Regions from separate parts of the Paenibacillus sp. VTT E-133280 genome, predicted to be linked through region 3. Evidence: predicted binding sites of a transcription regulator. Region 3 holds the regulator's gene; each other region holds the start of a gene.
What was found. Region 3 encodes LexA, which represses DNA repair genes until DNA is damaged. Its sites were predicted from a motif close to CGAACATATGTTCG; they were not measured.
Positions count from the first base shown of each region.

Region 1: the regulator LexA is predicted to act here: its motif matches at 998-1,011, upstream of CA600_RS06905 (YolD-like family protein).
Region 2: the regulator LexA is predicted to act here: its motif matches at 882-895, upstream of recA (recombinase RecA).

Region 1 covers NZ_NFUX01000010.1:116,368-118,643, reverse strand. Annotated here, with positions in the region: gene CA600_RS06910 (hypothetical protein) at 110-670, shown strand; gene CA600_RS06905 (YolD-like family protein) at 1,052-1,387, shown strand; gene CA600_RS31145 (hypothetical protein) at 1,384-1,548, opposite strand; gene CA600_RS06900 (M15 family metallopeptidase) at 1,739-2,276, shown strand, end outside.
Region 2 covers NZ_NFUX01000020.1:29,864-32,139, reverse strand. Annotated here, with positions in the region: gene CA600_RS11260 (competence/damage-inducible protein A) at 1-665, shown strand, start outside; gene recA (recombinase RecA) at 965-2,032, shown strand; gene CA600_RS11250 (regulatory protein RecX) at 2,196-2,276, shown strand, end outside.
Region 3 covers NZ_NFUX01000057.1:45,070-47,345, forward strand. Annotated here, with positions in the region: gene CA600_RS22120 (DUF896 domain-containing protein) at 1-201, opposite strand, end outside; gene CA600_RS22125 (LysM peptidoglycan-binding domain-containing protein) at 311-724, opposite strand; gene lexA (transcriptional repressor LexA) at 1,020-1,646, shown strand; gene CA600_RS22135 (L,D-transpeptidase) at 1,818-2,156, shown strand.

The DNA of each region.
Region 1 (2,276 bases), on a different contig from region 3:
TCCTTCCCTGATTACAATTAAAATAATTATAACATAATAGTCGTTTTACATAAATTTCATTTGCGCTTTACACAAACCGACATTATTCTGTTAAGTGGAGGGATAAATAATGAAAAAAGTGTTACTAATAGGAACGCTAATGCTGACTGTCATCCTTAGCGCCTGCAGCAATAATAATTCAACTTCATCGGCACCTGCCTCGGAAGAAGAAGTGCAGGAAACCGTGCAAAACTTCTACAATGAAATGTCTAAACTTGATGAATTAGGAAAATCATCTTTAGCGGAGTTCAACGAAGCTATTGCTGCTTATTCAGCAGGAGACCTTTCGGACAGGCAGCTGGAGAAGAAGATTAACGAATTCCAGAAGACCGCAACAGACCTATCCAATCAGGCTGAAAAAGTGAAAATTTCCTCTAGCTTGCCCGAAGACATTCGTAAGCTGCTTGATGAGTCTAAGATTGCTTTTCAAAGTGCTTATTCTCTAAAAGAACAGGCCTCTCAAGGTGCTGATTCCGCAGAGGTCACTGCTGAGAAGTTCGAGGAATTGAATCAGAACGCTGACGTCGCGATGCTATACGGCATTTCCAAGCTTAATGAAGCAAGAGAAGCAACAGGACTCATCGATGCTGATGGTCAATCCACCGCTGAATCAGAGAAAGTTCAAGAATAGATCGGAAGTTAGACGCTGAACAGTTCAACTGTCAGCGTCTTTTTGATGCGATGTTGAGCTTGAGTAGAGGTAACACTGATAATCCTATAAATAAACCAGCTACGATTCCTTTTGTGAGGTCTGAGAGGGTACTGCTTTGATATACGAGGGGGTATAGACACAGGAATAATACAGGAATTAGGATGAGCAGGGCATTGTTTTTTTTCAAGTGGAAAGCTCCTCTCAATTAGATATACATTATTATACAACTTTTAAATGAAGAGGAGGATTTATAAAAGGTATCTTTTTCCTGATTATTGATTATTCAGCGAAGGTGTGGATATAATACAAACATACGTTCGTGCATAGCGGAATAAGTATAGAAATTAGGGAGGGGATACCATGGGCAAAAAGCTGGAGAAAAACGGACTTTGGGAAAGCAGCCGCATGATGCTGCCGGAGCACAAGGTAAGAATTATTAGGGATGAACGGGAGACGCTGCGCCGCATCAAGCCTATTCTTGATGAGCAGAAGCTGGAGGAGATCGAATGTACACTGGCCTTATCGTTACGGAGTCATGTGCGCGTCACTGCTGTGCTGTTTGATCCTTTTGAGAATAAGACAATAAGTGGTTTTGTGACTTCCATTCACACCCACTCGCGTGAGTTTAAGCTGCAGTGGGCGGAGGAATGGAAGTGGATCAATGTAGATGACCTCGTGGAGGTTTACATCGTTTAATGCTGAGAACCGCTGACTTCACTTTTTTCATAAGCAATTAGGGTCACCGTTGGGTTGCCGGTCAGATGTGCAATGGAAGCTTCGGCATTTCGAATAATTTCGAGCGCTTCTTCCTGCTCGCTCAGGGCAGCAACTTTATAGCTATCGCTATGAATGTCCATATGTGTTCCCACCTTTCGCTAATATTTTGCCCTTTTTTGTGGAATTGATCCAAGGTGGAGAAGCTATGAATAAGTGCTTTTCAGGGGAGATCTCGGGGATACCGGGGTCTTTTTTTTGCTGATGCAAGCAGGGGTATTAGTACAAGCGAATGGGGGAGCGGGATCATTGATTATACCAAGGGGTGATTCTATGCTGACTTTAGATCAAGTGAGGGACAAATCGGCGGCGAGGCTTGTTGGGCTTCATCCTGTTTTGGCAGCAGGGGCGAAGGCTTTGATTCAGCAAAGCTATGCCAGAGGAGTGCCCATCGTTATTACTCAGGGGTTACGGTCGATTGCTGAACAAAATGCCTTGTATGCGCAGGGGAGAAGTAAGCCTGGACCTATAGTTACCAACGCCAAGGGTGGAACCAGCTATCATAATTATGGCCTTGCGTTTGACTTTGCGCTTTTGCTGCCGGATGGAAAAAGTCTTTCCTGGGATATGAATCGTGATGGTGATAAAGATAAAATTGCGGACTGGCAAGAGGTTGTACAGGTGGGAAAACAGCTAGGGCTTGAGTGGGGAGGAGACTGGACGTCTTTTAAAGATTATTCACATCTGCAAATGGCCTTCGGCTTAACCACGACTCAACTTCGGGCAGGTAAACGTCCTACGACGGATCAGGTCAATGAAGCTTTAAAAAGGATTACTGGGGAGGATGAGCAGGTGAACAAAGATGTTAAAG
Region 2 (2,276 bases), on a different contig from region 3:
CAACCATAGCTCCTTACGCTAAAGAGGGAGAGGTAACCGTTCGTATTTCGACAAAGGCGCCTTCCGAGCATGAAGCTTACAAGAAGCTGGAGATTCTGGAGAAACAGATCAAAGAGATTTTGCCAGAACATTTATATGCAAATATTGATGTGCCGCTGGAGCAATTGATTGTGGATTGGATGGCGGATGCAGGTCTGACTTTAAGTGCGGCAGAGAGTTGCACTGGAGGCTTGCTGATGGAGAGTATAACTAACATTCCCGGCAGTGCTTCGATGTTTGCGGGAGGAATCGTCTGTTATTCCAACGACCTGAAGAAAAAACTTCTAAATGTGCCAAGTGCATATTTGGAGGGGCCAGATGCTCCAGGGGCAGTTAGTCGTGAAGTTGCCGAGGTGTTAGCTGATCAGGTGAGAATGATCGCGGATAGTGATTTCGGTTTATCTGTAACGGGTGTAGCAGGACCAGGCTATTCTGAACGTAAGCCAGTTGGACTTGTATTTATTGGTTTAGCTGAACGCGGGCGTAAGACAGAAGTGTATGAGCTTAATCTTAAAGGTACACGTGAAAATATACGACTGCGTACTGTTAAAGCTCTGTTGTATCGTCTATGGCGCAGACTTGAGGAACGGAAGGTGGAGACACCGCTAGAAGGCTCAGACTTGTAATGGGAGATTAGCCCAGTTATAATTGAGACATACGGAAGAACCGTGGCACTGAGATTTCTTTGCTGCGGTTTTTTGTATATCTGCGGAGATTTTGATCGCTGTTTTGGTTTTGATCATAAGTCGTTGATGTCCGGTGAAGTAGAGAAATCAGTTAACTTCTATGTCCGGAGGGAGGCTTACAATAAAAGGGATAATTAACGCTTGAGACAAAAAAAACGAATGTATGTTCGAAAAAAAGCTTGGCAAGACCTCAAAAACACGTTATTATATTATTATAAACAGTGAAGGAAGTGGTCTGATTGTCAGATCGTCGTGCAGCGCTTGATATGGCGCTTCGTCAAATAGAAAAACAATTTGGTAAAGGTTCGATCATGAAACTGGGAGAATCCACTCATATGCAAGTGGAAGTTGTACCTAGCGGATCTTTGGCACTTGATATTGCGTTAGGTATAGGCGGACTTCCAAAGGGACGTATCATTGAAATATACGGACCTGAATCCTCCGGTAAAACAACTGTTGCTCTTCATGCTATTGCAGAAGTGCAAAAACAAGGAGGACAAGCTGCATTTATCGATGCTGAGCATGCGCTCGATCCGAAGTATGCACGTAACTTGGGCGTAAACATTGATGAATTGTTGTTATCTCAGCCAGATACGGGTGAACAGGCACTTGAGATTGCTGAAGCACTTGTACGAAGTGGTGCAGTAGACATTATTGTCGTTGACTCCGTAGCTGCATTGGTTCCTAAAGCGGAAATCGAAGGTGATATGGGTGACTCTCACGTCGGTCTACAGGCTCGTTTGATGTCTCAAGCGCTTCGGAAGCTATCTGGTGCCATTAGTAAATCGAATACAATTGCTATCTTTATTAACCAGCTTCGTGAGAAAATTGGTGTTATGTTCGGTAATCCTGAGACAACCCCGGGTGGTCGGGCGTTGAAATTCTACTCTTCCGTACGGTTGGATGTTCGTCGCGTCGAAAGTATTAAGATGGGTAACGACGTTGTAGGTAACCGCACCAAGATCAAGATTGTGAAGAATAAGGTAGCACCTCCATTTAAACAAGCTGATGTTGATATCATGTATGGTGAAGGGATTTCCAGAGAAGGAAGTCTTGTAGACATCGGTACTGAAATGGACATCGTGAATAAGAGTGGTGCATGGTATTCCTATGAGGGTGAGCGTCTCGGCCAAGGACGTGAGAATGCCAAACAGTTCTTGAAAGAACATCAAGATATTGCACTCATCATTGAGAATAAGATCCGTGAAGCAAGTAATCTGTCCACTATTGTTGCTGCACCAAATGAAGCGGAAATCATTGCAGAGCAAGAGGAAGAAGAGAAGCTACTTCTCGAAATCGAACAATAGAATTTATTAAGGAATAGGACGCCCTGTGATTCATTGTTGCAGGGTGTCTTTTCTTAACAGTATAAAAAATATATATTTGGGGTCCCCCAAAGTACCTGAGTACGCATCGAATTTAAGCGACACTTTGTGGGGATATTTTATTGCTATGAGGTGACAAGTAACTATGGTAATACAGCTGGATATGGATTTTGAATCGGATGAGCAGGACGTACAGGTCCTATCTGATTTTCCTGATGGAGAACTT
Region 3 (2,276 bases):
AAGCCCCTTGTTACCTTGTTCATGCTCATCATTATCAACCAATTCAATCGTATTCAATTGTGCTCGAAAGTTATTGCGGATATTCCCCAAATAAATTTCCCGAAGCTTGGCGCGTTCCGCCGTTTCCTCTTGATTAAGGCCTACGCTCTTCTGTTTGCGTGCCAATTCGTTAATACGCGCGACCAACTCATCAATATTCAAAACTTTCCCTCCCCTTATAAATTAATTCTAACTCTGCCATGAGAAAAAGAGCTTGTCAAGGTTTACTCCCTGCAAGCTCTTCATGTCCTCTTAATATGTTCTTAGAATATTAATAAATAGGTAAAGAGAGAATATCTCCAGCATTAATCTGACTACCTTTTATGCCATTGGATTTTTTAATTCCTTCTATATATACAGCCGTCTTCATATCAGAAGGTTTATTCTCAAGAGCAATACTCCAAAGTGTATCTCCACGTTCAACCACTACGCGCTTCTCATCCTTCATTAAAGTAGTAGATCCTGCAAATACATTACCCACTACTGTAAGTCCTGATAGTACGAGCACAATGATCAATGTCAGCTTAATAACAAAATCTCTACGGAACAAACGCATCAAGCCTTCAAGCAAAAACTCTGTGATTTCTTTAATCTGAGCTGAATAACGGGTAATAGGATTATGTCCTAAAGATTCAACCACTGGGGCTTTATCGTAGATGCTACGGTATGTACTGTATTTTAACATGAATATCATCCTCCAAACACTTGTTCTCACTTCCAAAATCATAATAACACGAACATGTGTTTTGTTCAATACTATTTTAGAACAATTGTTCTCTTTTTTTCAGAGGTCAATATTTACCATATTATTCATCTAAGAACCTGCTCTTACCATTTAGATGAAGGAAATGTAATCAATACAAGACTACCATTTATTAACTCTATCGAATTAATATTTATAATAGTTAGAACTTATGTTTGTGCGAACGGTAGTTCTATGTTATAATTTTCCCAAACATTACTATATGGGGTTGATTCCAATGTCAAAGATTTCAAGTCGCCAGCTGGCGATCCTGGAATTTATACGTAGCGAAGTCCGCAGCAAGGGTTATCCTCCTTCCGTCCGGGAGATTGGAGAAGCTGTTGGTCTTGCTTCCAGCTCCACAGTTCACGGTCATTTGGATCGGCTAGAGAAGAAGGGACTTATCCGTCGAGATCCAACGAAGCCTCGTGCGATAGAATTGCTTGGCCAAGAGGATTCTGAGAATGTGCACCATTTCGCACAAACCGTCGCTCGAATTCCTGTCGTAGGTAAGGTTACCGCCGGGGTTCCTATCACTGCTACTGAGAATATTGAAGACTACTTTCCCCTTCCAACACACTATGTTGGAGATAACAAAGTATTTATGTTATCGGTTCAAGGTGACAGTATGGTCGAAGCTGGGATTATGAATGGCGACTATGTTATTGTTCGTCAACAACAAACGGCTGATAACGGAGATATCGTTGTAGCTATGACCGAAGAAGATGAAGCAACCGTTAAGACTTTTTATAAAGAACGTGATCATATACGTCTTCAGCCGGAGAATCCGGCGTACGAGCCTCTTCGCCTTAATCGCGTGACCATTCTCGGCAGAGTTATCGGATTATTTCGAGATATCCACTAAGTATGCACTCCTACCAAAAAGGCTGTTCCGCGAATGCGGAGCAGCCTTTTTTTCTATGCATTTAGCTTAACTCCCATCCGGAACATATGTTCCCGTAGGCTAAAATGACCATTTTTAAGAATAACCGTTTAGGCATCCTGCTCATATCTTAATTAGAAAGGAGTGTGCACAATGCCAAATTACCGGATTATAGTTGATCTGACGCAGCGTATGCTTTATCTTCTTGATAACGACATTGTGATCAGGGGCTTCCCAGTCGGAATCGGTAAAATGTTAACTCAATCACCACTCGGTGAATTCACAATCATTAATAAACAACCCGATCCAGGCGGTCCATTTGGGGTCTTTTGGATGGGACTATCTAAGCCTCACTATGGGATACATGGAAATAATGATCCCTCATCCATAGGGCACGAAGTATCCCATGGTTGTATTCGTATGTACAATGAGGATGTGTTAGCACTAGCTGCGATTGTTCCAATTGGAACACTAGTAACGATCAGAAATTAAATCTATCCATAGATAAACACGCCTCACTCTTTGCTTAACGGAGGGGGCGTGTTTGTATTTATGTATTTTTGATGACCTAATAGGAATTATGTGGTTATATGTCGAATAATGTTAACAGGA